3 regions of the Janthinobacterium sp. 13 genome follow, and region 1 is predicted to be linked to each of the others. Evidence: predicted binding sites of a transcription regulator. Region 1 holds the regulator's gene; each other region holds the start of a gene.
What was found. Region 1 encodes NrdR, which represses ribonucleotide reductase genes. Its sites were predicted from a motif close to CACNANATNTNGTG; they were not measured.

Region 1 (3,540 bases):
CGCTCGAAGAATTTCAGGTAGTTAGCGTAATAGACGATGCCGCCGGCGTCGGTGTCTTCATAGTAGACACGTACGTTCCAGGTAAAGACTGAAGGCATGTTTATTGCGCCAGTAGTGAGATTGAGCAACATTTTACGCGATTTTTCTTCTTGTGACTGTGGGCGCTTGCTGGAAAGCCATGCAAAAGCTGCATATAAGTTGCACCGCAGCATTGTAAATCCGGCGTGTGCAATGGCAAGCTTCGTAACATACGCTTACATGCCATGGCCAGGTTTAAGCCCAGCTTAAAAGCCGCGGCCATCCCCGGGGCGGCCTGTGGCCGCACCCGGGCTGCGATGGCGCGCGGCGATTATAGCCACACGGTTGCATTCCTTGCTCAATTTGGGTACTTAACTTACAATTTGACTTCCATTACGTCTCACGTGACTGGCGAAAAGTCGGGCGATCTCCATGAATGGCGGTCGGCAAACCGGCGAAAGGTGGACACCCACCGGGAAACGTGAGATTTTTCATCAGCCGTTCGCCTGGGTAGCCACTATGGAAAAGCACGAAGAGGCTGCCTGTCCAATGTTGTTATTCACTTAACGCCGGCTCCCCTCATTCGATCCAACCTGCCAGTACAAGCACCCTCATACTTGGAGTTTTTACATGTTTGCAAAAGATCACAACCTCGCCAACGTCGATCCTGAATTGTTCGCCGTCATTCAAAAAGAGAACACGCGCCAGCACGACCACATCGAACTGATCGCGTCGGAAAACTACACGTCGCCAGCCGTAATGGAAGCGCAAGGCTCGCAGCTGACGAACAAGTACGCGGAAGGCTACCCGGGCAAGCGTTACTACGGCGGCTGCGAATACGTCGACGTGGCCGAGCAACTGGCCATCGACCGCGTGAAACAGCTGTTTGGCGCCGAATGCGCAAACGTGCAGCCGAACTCCGGCTCGCAGGCGAATCAGGGCGTGTTCTTCGCCATGTTGAAACCAGGCGACCTGATCATGGGTATGTCGCTGGCCGAAGGCGGTCACCTGACCCACGGCATGCCGCTGAACATGTCCGGCAAATGGTTTGACGTCGTTTCCTACGGCTTGACGGCGGAAGAAGACATCGACTACGAGGCAATGGAACGTCTGGCCCGCGAACGCAAGCCAAAGCTGATCATCGCCGGCGCGTCGGCATTCTCGAAAAAGATCGACTTCGAACGCTTCAGCAAGATCGCCAAGGAAGTGGGCGCCTACTTCATGGTCGACATGGCCCACTACGCCGGCTTGATCGCCGCCGGCCTGTACCCGAACCCGGTGCCGTTCGCCGACTTCGTCACCTCGACCACGCACAAATCGTTGCGCGGCCCGCGCGGCGGCATCATCCTGATGAAGGCCGAACACGAAAAAGCCATCAACTCGGCCATCTTCCCTGGTATCCAGGGCGGCCCGCTGATGCACGTGATCGCCGGCAAGGCCGTCGCCTTCAAGGAAGCGCTGAGCCCTGAATTCGTCGAATACCAGAAGCAAGTGATCAAGAACGCCGACGTGCTGGCGAAAACCCTGATCAAGCGCGGCCTGCGCATCGTGTCCGGCGGCACCGAATCGCACGTCATGCTGGTCGACCTGCGCGCCAAGAACCTGACGGGCAAGGAAGCCGAAGCCATCCTCGGTTCCGCGCACATCACCTGCAACAAGAACGGCATCCCGAACGACCCGCAAAAACCCTTCGTCACCTCGGGCATCCGCCTGGGCAGCCCGGCGATGACGACGCGCGGTTTCAAGGAAGCGCAAGCGGAAGAAGTGGGCAACCTGATCGCCGACGTGCTGGACAATCCGCATGACGCCGCCACCATCGAGCGCGTGAAAGCGGCCGTGAAAGTACTGGCCGACGCGCACCCTGTGTACGCAGCATAATTATTTGTCCAGAATGTGTCATACGGAGTAAGATTCTGTATGACACATTCCAGTCGTGCCCAAGGGCGCCCGGAGTGATTCGGGCGCCCTTTGTACAAGGGCGGCGATTTCCCGTAATTATTACTATAAAGTTGTAGCCAGCCCATGAAATGTCCATTTTGCCAGCACGGCGACACCCAGGTTCTCGATACGCGCGTATCGGAGGAAGGGGATGCCATTCGGCGCCGCCGCCGCTGCGGCAAATGCGACAAGCGTTTTACCACGTACGAACGCATTGAACTTATCATGCCGGCCGTCGTCAAAAAGAATGGCAGCCGGACGGAGTTCGCTGCGGATAAGTTGCGCGGCAGTTTGATGCTGGCCTTGCGTAAGCGTCCCGTCGCGGCCGCCTCTGTGGATACGGCCATCGCGTCCATCCAGGAAAAGCTGCTTACCAGCGGCTTGCGCGAAGTCGAATCCGGCTATATCGGCGAACTCGTCATGCAGGAACTCAAGCGCCTGGACAAGATCGCCTACATCCGCTTTGCCTCCGTCTACAAGAATTTCGAAGACTTGGCAGAGTTCCAGGACGCGATCGCCGAAGTGGGCCAGGCGCGCAAGCCCTGACGCTTACCCGGACATTCACTTTGCCGACAATGGGGCCGCTCCTGCGCCCCGTGTTCACCATGCCAGCGCTTGCCTGGCAAGCGGTCTGATCAATCCCACCGCCGTTCTTCTCGACTTATCATCGTCCTGTTTGCGCTAGCGCAGACGCGGGTTTTTGCGCGCGCCTATCTTGTAGCTGGGCCGCCTGTTCCTGCGGCTCTTTCTGCGGAAGGGAGTAGCGCATGCACAAGGACGGTCGCACTATGTTTCCTGCGGGTGGCAGCAGCCTCGTCGAAGTGCTGGTGTCGCTGCTGCTGTTGGCGCTGGGCCTGCTGGGCGCCAGCATCCTGCAATTGAACGCCCTGCGCGCGCGCCACGAGTCGGCGCTGCTGTCGGCAGGCGTGCAACTGGCCGCCGGCATGGCCGAGCGCATGCGCGCGAATAACGTGCTCATGAATGGCCCCGATGCGGGCAATCCCTACCTGAATGTGGCCTACGCGGCGGCGGACGGCGCCGAAGCTGGCGGTGGCGCGCCGGACTGTCTTGGCGCTGCCGCCTGCGGCGCGGCCGAGCTGGCGCAATTCGACATCGCCGAATGGAAGCAAGGGCTGCATGCGGCCTTGCCCGGCGCGCGCCTGCGCATCTGCCGCGACCTTGCCGCGTGGGATGCCGCCGCCCAGGGCTTGCAGTGGGCGTGCAGCGGCGGCAAGGGGGCGCCCATCGTTATCAAGCTGGGCTGGCGCGGCCGCCTGCCCGATGGCTCGCCCGCCGTGAATGCGGCAGGCGAGTCGCTGCCCAGGCTGGCATTCCAGCTGGGCGGGGGCGGTGCATGAACGGCGGGCATCGTGGCATGAGCCTGGTCGAATTGCTGGTGGCCCTGTCGCTGGGTGCGCTGTTGATGCTGGCCGCCAGTAGCGTGCTGCTGGCGGCCAGCGGCAGCTATGGCGACCAGTCCGCCAGCGCTCGCCTGGATGACAACGCCCGCTATGCGCTCGACGCCATCGCCCGCGCCGTGCGCCAGACGGCGTATGTGAATTGGGACAGCAGCGCCGCGCCCGT
Region 2 (3,540 bases), 2.6 Mb from region 1:
CGGCGCCGCAACTGAGCGGCAACTCGCTGCCCATGCAGGCGCTGCGCGCACAGATCGGCCGCATCGCCCGCTGCGGCGCGCCGGTGGCCATCCGCGGCGAATCGGGCACGGGCAAGGAACTGGCGGCGCGCGCCATCCACGCGCAGGGTGCGCGCGCCAGTTTCCCGTTTATCGCCGTCAACTGCGGCGCCATTCCCGAAGCGCTGATGGAAGCGGAATTCTTCGGCTGCCGCCCGGGCGCCTATACGGGCGCGCTGCACGAGCGCCAGGGCTTGTTCCAGGCGGCCCATGGCGGCAGCTTGCTGCTCGACGAAGTCGACGATCTGCCGCTGGCCATGCAGGTGAAACTGTTGCGCGTGCTGCAAGAGCACCGCGTGCGCAAGCTGGGCGGCAGTACTGACGAAGCCGTCGACGTGCGCATCCTGTGCGCCAGCCAGCATGGCCTGACGCGCGGCGTGGCCGCCGGGACGTTTCGCCAGGACCTGTTTTACCGCCTGAATGTGATCGAGCTGGCGCTGCCGCCGCTGCGCGAACGGCGTGGCGATCTGCAGGTATTATGTGAGGTGATCCTCGCGCGCCTGTCGCCGCGCCGGGTCGTGAGCCTGGCGCCGCCGGTGCTGGCGGCCCTGGCCGCATATGCGTTTCCCGGCAATGTGCGCGAACTGGAAAACGTGCTGGAACGGGCGCTGGCCTTTGCCGATGGCGGCGTGATCGCGCTCGATGGGCTGGCCTTGCCCTCCGCGGCGGGCAACGTGCCCTTGCGGGCGGCGCCGGCCATGCCGGCTGTGTCCGAGCGGCAACAGTGTCTGCCCGGCATGGCGGCGTATGGCGTGGCCAAGGTCTTGCCGCTGGACGTGTATTTGCGCCAGGCCGAGCGCGACATGATCATGCTGGCGCTGGTGCAGGCGCGCTACCACCGCGCACGGGCGGCGCGCCAGCTGGGCCTGAGCGTGCGCCAGTTGCGTTACCGTATGCAGAAATTGACGATACAGGAAGCCCTATTTGATGAGCGTATGGACGATAGATGAAGACGGCTGGTGCGACGGCGCGCTGCGCTATGACTCGCCGTACTGCGATGCGCGCCCGGACGGTGCGCAAGTCGATTTGCTGGTGATCCATAACATCAGTTTGCCGGGTGGCCGCTTTGGCGGGCCGCATGTGTCGGACTTGTTTACGGGCCGGGTAGATTATAATGCCGATCCTTCTTTCGCCGACCTGCGTGGCTTGCAGGTGTCGGCGCACTTTTTTGTGCGGCGCGATGGTGCGCTGTTGCAATATGTTTCTGCTGATCAACGTGCATGGCATGCCGGCGCGTCCATCTTCGAAGGACGCCCGCAGTGCAATGGCTATTCCATCGGTATCGAAATGGAAGGCGCGGACGATGTGCCGTTCCAGCGGCGGCAATATCATGTGCTGGCGGCGCTGACGGCGGCGCTGGTGGCGCGCTACGGACTGTCCCAGGTGCGCGGCCACGAGCATATCGCGCCGGGCAGGAAGACGGATCCGGGGCCGTTTTTTGACTGGCATTTCTATCAAGAATGCTGGCTGGAAACCCTGAGCGCACAAGCTGCGTTAGCGCTTACTTCGCGTGGATTGGGCTTCCCAGCCATGCCCTGAAAAGTCAACCGAAATCGTATATGAAAATACAAAAAATTACGCCGACGGATGCCGGAAAACTATTGCATCGCCCTTCGATGGGTACTACAATTAGTGCAGAAGTTGGATGTAAAGACTATATGTAGTGCCATCACAGACGTTTTCAGAATTATTGTCAAAGCTACCCGGATTGCTGATAAAGCACTGGAACTGGCGGTTCATCACCCTTGATCGTGTTTCGCGCCAGCCGGGCAGTGCGGTGTGGCGATATGGATACTGAGCTGTTTTATGCATTATAAATTTACTATTTAGCAACAAATACCTGAAGAAACCCTGACCATCGGGCGTTCTATTCAACAACACACGCGGCAGCAAAACTGCAGGCTGACTTTAGCTGACAACGGGAGCTTCAATGCAATCACCACAAGATATTTCCATCCATCCAACGCCAGTATCGCCAGCGCCAGGCGCGGCCAACAGCGTGGCGAGCACGGGCGCGGCATTGGGCGACTATCGCATCATCCGCCGCAACGGCGCGGTGGTGGCATTTGAGCCTTCGAAGATCGCCATCGCCATGACCAAGGCGTTTTTGGCCGTTAACGGCGGCCAGGGCGCAGCCTCGGCACGCATCCGTGAACTGGTGGAACAACTGACCGACGGCGTGGTCGCTGCGCTGGTGCGCCGCCACCCGGGCGGCGGCACCTTCCATATCGAAGACGTGCAAGATCAGGTGGAACTGTCGCTGATGCGTTCGGGCGAACACGACGTGGCGCGTGCCTACGTGCTGTACCGCGCCAAGCACATGGAAGAGCGCCGCCTGCAGAAGGAAGCGCAAGGCGCCTCCGCGCAAGTTTCCGCACCGCAATTGAACGTGACCGACAACGGCGTGCGCCGCCTGCTGGACATGCAGGAAGTGCGCGACCTGATCAACGCCGCCTGCGCCGGCCTGGAAAAGCACGTCGATGCCGACGCCATCCTGGCTGAAACGGTGAAAAACCTGTACGACGGCGTGCCCGTCGAAGAGCTGCACAAGTCGGCCATCCTGGCAGCGCGCGCGCTGATGGAAAAAGACCCGGCCTACAGCCAGGTCACGGCCCGCATCCTGCTGCACACGGTGCGCAAGGAAGTGTTCGGCAAGGAAGTGCCGCAAGCGGCCGCTGCCGCAGAATACCTGACGTATTTCCCGCAATACATCGCCAAGGGCATCGCCGCCGAGCTGCTGAACCCGGTACTTGCCAGCTTCGACCTGGAACGCCTGGCGAAAGCCATCGTGGCCGACCGCGACTTGCAATTCGGCTACATCGGCCTGCAAACCCTGTATGACCGCTACTTCCTGCACATCCAGGACGTGCGCATCGAAATGCCGCAGGCGTTCTACATGCGCGTGGCCATGGGCCTGGCGCTGAACGAGGCGGACCGCGAAGCGCGCGCCATCGAGTTCTACAGCCTGCTGTCCTCGTTCGACTTCATGAGCTCGACCCCGACCCTGTTCAACTCGGGCACCCTGCGCTCGCAGCTGTCGTCGTGCTACCTGAGCACCGTGTCGGATGACCTGGAAGGCATCTACGACGCCATCAAGGACAATGCGCTGCTGGCCAAGTTCGCCGGCGGCCTGGGTAACGACTGGACGCCAGTGCGCGCCCTGGGCGCCCACATCAAGGGCACCAACGGCAAGTCGCAAGGCGTCGTGCCGTTCCTGAAAGTGGTCAACGACACGGCCGTGGCAGTCAACCAGGGCGGCAAGCGCAAGGGCGCCGTCTGTGCCTACCTGGAAACCTGGCACATGGACATCGAGGAATTCCTCGACCTGCGCAAGAACACGGGCGACGACCGCCGCCGCACGCACGACATGAACACGGCAAACTGGATTCCCGACATGTTCATGAAGCGCGTCATGGAAAAAGGCGAATGGACCCTGTTCTCGCCGTCGGACACGCCAGATTT
Region 3 (3,540 bases), 550 kb from region 1:
CGGGTCACATGTCGATAGTCGGCAAACGGCGCCTTGATGTCGAAGCCCACCCAGTCGACCAGGGGCAGCACTTCCTGCAGGCGCTGCGGATAGATGCAGGCCGTGTGCAGGCCGATGCCGAAACCCAGTTCCCTGACGTTCTGCATGGCCCGTGCCAGGCCCGGATCCATGCACGCTTCGCCGCCGCTGAAGACGACGGCGTCGACCAGGCCCGTTCTGCGGCGCAGCCAGGTCAGGACGTCCTGCCACGGCATGGCGCCTTCCGGCATGCGCGCCTGCAGGTGCGGATTGTGGCAATAGCCGCAACGCCAGGGACAGCCCTGCACGAACACCACCGCCGCCAGCTTGCCGGGATAGTCGGTGGCGGAAAAGGGCGTCAGGCCGCCCACCTTCAATTCAGCCGCCATGGCAGGCGGGCTGGCCGACCCGGGCGCTCGCTTCCGTAAAATACTGGCGTTCGTGGAATTCGCCCTGCTTGCCGATGTTGAACGAGGCGACGGGGCGGTGGTAGCCCATCACGCGGGTCCAGATTTCGCAGCGCTGGCGTTCCGTATCGAGCAGGGTGATGGCGGGAGTGAAGTCGGGACGTGCATTCATGGCGTTTCCTCAAGTGATGGAGCAGGTTGGGCTTGCTTGCGGGCAATGAGCTCCGCATCGCAGGTGGGACAGAATTCATGCTTGCCGGCCAGGTAGCCGTGGCGCGGGCAGATGGAAAACGTGGGCGTGACGGTGATGTAGGGCAGCGAAAAGCGGCTCAGCGCGCGTTTTACCAGCTCGCGGCAGGCGTTGGCGTCGGACAGCGCTTCCGTCATGTACAGGTGCAGCACCGTGCCGCCCGTGTATTTGCGCTGCAGCACATCCTGTAATTCCAGCGCCTCGAACGGGTCGTCCGTGTGGCCGACGGGCAGTTGCGACGAATTCGTGTAATACGGGTTGTCGGCGGTGCCTGCCTGCAGGATGGCGGGAAAGCGCTTGCGGTCTTCGCGGGCGAAGCGGTAGGTCGTGCCTTCGGCCGGCGTCGCTTCCAGGTTGTACATATGGCCCGTCTCTTCCTGGAAGGCCACCATGCGGGCGCGCACGTGGTCGAGCAGGCGCACGGCCAGCGCGTGGCCTTCTGGCGTCGTGATGTCCCAGGCGTCGCTGCTGAAATTGCGGATCATCTCGTTGATGCCGTTCACGCCCAGGGTGGAAAAGTGGTTGCGCAGGGTGCCCAGATAGCGTTTCGTGTAGGGGAACAGGCCTTGCTGCATCAGGTCCTCGATGGTGCGGCGCTTGATTTCCAGGCTGGTCTTGCCCAGCTCCAGCAGACGCTCCAGGTCTGCCATCAAGGCTGGCTCGTCGCCGCGCCACAGGTGGCCCAGGCGCGCGCAATTGATCGTCACCACGCCCAGGGAACCCGTCTGCTCGGCGGAACCGAACAGGCCATTGCCCCGTTTCAGCAGTTCGCGCAAGTCCAGCTGCAAGCGGCAGCACATGGAGCGGATCATGTTCGGCTTGAGTTCCGAATTGATGAAATTCTGGAAGTAGGGCAGGCCGTAGCGGGCCGTCATTTCGAACAGGCGTTCGGCATTTTCGCTATGCCAGTCGAAATCCTCGGTGATGTTGTAGGTGGGGATGGGGAAGGTGAAGACGCGGCCCTTGGCGTCGCCCGCCATCATGATCTCGATGTAGGCGCGGTTGATCATGTCCATCTCGGCCTGCAGCTCGCCATAGCTGAAGTCCATCTCCTGGCCGGCGATGACGGGAATCTGCTCGCGCAGGTCGTCCGGGCAAACCCAGTCGAAGGTGAGGTTGGTGAACGGCGTCTGTGTGCCCCAGCGCGAGGGAACGTTGAGGTTGAAGATCAGTTCCTGCATGTACTGGCGCACGTCTTCGTAGCGCAGGCTGTCCTTGCGGATGTAGGGCGCCATGTAGGTGTCGAAGGAGCTGAACGCCTGCGCGCCGGCCCACTCGTTTTGCAGCGTGCCGAGAAAATTGACGATCTGGCCGATGGCGCTCGACATGTGTTTCGGCGGACCGGACTCGATCTTGCCCGGCACGCCATTCAAGCCTTCATGCAGCAGGGTGCGCAGCGACCAGCCGGCGCAATAGCCGGCCAGCATGTCGAGGTCGTGGATGTGCAGCGCCGCTTCGCGGTGCGCCGCGCCCACTTCCGGCGGATAGACCTGGTCCAGCCAGTAGTTGGCGATGACCTTGCCCGACACATTGAGTATCAGGCCGCCCAGCGAGTAACCCTGGTTGGCGTTGGCGTTGACACGCCAGTCGCGCCGGTCCAGGTATTCATTGATGGACGCGGCGACATCGACCTGGCCGCGTGTGGGGGAAACTGCATTCGTCGTCATGAAACCTCCAATAAACACAACATGCGGTGTTTTTATGGAGATTAATCACTAAATATAGTGGCGTCAAAGGGTGCGTGCAGTGGCGTGACGAATCCTTGATGCAGGTGAAAAAAGCGCCCTCGTTTACTTTTTCAGGCGGCCCTGGCGCAGGATGAAGGCGCTCGCGGCGAAGTAGGCGGCGCCGCAGACGGCGATGCTGAGGATGGAGGCGGGCAGCACGTGCGCCCAGATTTCCCGCGTCGAGAAGGTGCTCCAGCTGGCCACGCGCGCGTCGAACGTGACGTAATTGGCCAGCAGCCAGTAGACGGCCAGCAGTCCCGTGCAGGTGGCGGCCTGGCGCGTCACGGGCATGGCGCGGCGCGCGAAGACGGCTTGCAGGAACAGCAGCAGCACGCCCGGATACGCGCCCAGTACTTCGGGCGACAGCACGGAGAGCGCCTCGGCGTCGTAGCCTTCCGTGGGAGAGGCCCACTGCACCTGCAGCACGGTGAGGAACAGGGTGAGCAGGAAGATCAGCAGCGGTTTGCGGGGCATGGCGGGCAATCGAAGAGGGAGAAAAGGAGGGCATTTTACAGCCAGGTCAAGCAAGTTGAACGCGCGCCAGCCATGCATGCATTCCTTCACCTGCGTCAAGGACTGGGCAGCCTGGGCGGGGCTATAGTCTGCACCCTGAGCCGATACAGGACTGTGAACACCATGATGCTTGAATCAACCACCGCCACCCGCGTGGCCGGACCGCTGGAACTGGTCTGCCCCGCCGGCAGCCTGCCTGCCTTGAAAGCGGCCATCGACAATGGCGCCGACACCGTTTACCTGGGTTTTCGCGATGCCACCAATGCGCGCAATTTCGCCGGCCTCAATTTCGACGAGAAGGCCATCGCCGAGGGCGTGCGCTACGCCCACCAATATGGACGCAAGGTGCTGCTGGCGCTGAACACCTATCCGCAGCCGCACAACTGGGCCGTGTGGCGCAGCGCCATCGACCGCGCCGCCGATGCCGGCATCGATGCCATGATCGTGGCCGATCCGGGCTTGATGGCGTATGCGGCCCAGCACCACCCGCAGCTGCGCCTGCACCTGTCCGTGCAAGGTTCGGCCACCAACTACGAAGCCATCAATTTTTACCATGAACACTTCGGCATCGCCCGCGCCGTGCTGCCGCGCGTGTTGTCGATGGCGCAGGTGGAGCAACTGATCA

Region 2: a site for NrdR is predicted at 1,731-1,744, ahead of CLU94_RS17345 (ribonucleoside-diphosphate reductase subunit alpha). Genes of this name have one in related genera too.
Region 3: a site for NrdR is predicted at 2,389-2,402, ahead of CLU94_RS03500 (ribonucleoside triphosphate reductase). Genes of this name have one in related genera too.

The regions. Positions count from the first base shown of each region.
Region 1 covers NZ_PEEQ01000001.1:1,373,789-1,377,328, reverse strand. The annotation lists gene ybgC (tol-pal system-associated acyl-CoA thioesterase) at 1-98, opposite strand, end outside; ZMP/ZTP riboswitch at 413-537, shown strand; gene glyA (serine hydroxymethyltransferase) at 649-1,896, shown strand; gene nrdR (transcriptional regulator NrdR) at 2,041-2,502, shown strand; gene pilV (type IV pilus modification protein PilV) at 2,724-3,314, shown strand; gene CLU94_RS05940 (PilW family protein) at 3,311-3,540, shown strand, end outside.
Region 2 covers NZ_PEEQ01000001.1:3,956,261-3,959,800, forward strand. The annotation lists gene CLU94_RS17335 (sigma 54-interacting transcriptional regulator) at 1-1,028, shown strand, start outside; gene ampD (1,6-anhydro-N-acetylmuramyl-L-alanine amidase AmpD) at 1,006-1,617, shown strand; gene CLU94_RS17345 (ribonucleoside-diphosphate reductase subunit alpha) at 2,009-3,540, shown strand, end outside.
Region 3 covers NZ_PEEQ01000001.1:825,096-828,635, reverse strand. The annotation lists gene CLU94_RS03510 (anaerobic ribonucleoside-triphosphate reductase activating protein) at 1-407, opposite strand, end outside; gene nrdD (anaerobic ribonucleoside-triphosphate reductase) at 397-597, opposite strand; gene CLU94_RS03500 (ribonucleoside triphosphate reductase) at 594-2,342, opposite strand; gene CLU94_RS03495 (hypothetical protein) at 2,466-2,876, opposite strand; gene ubiU (ubiquinone anaerobic biosynthesis protein UbiU) at 3,039-3,540, shown strand, end outside.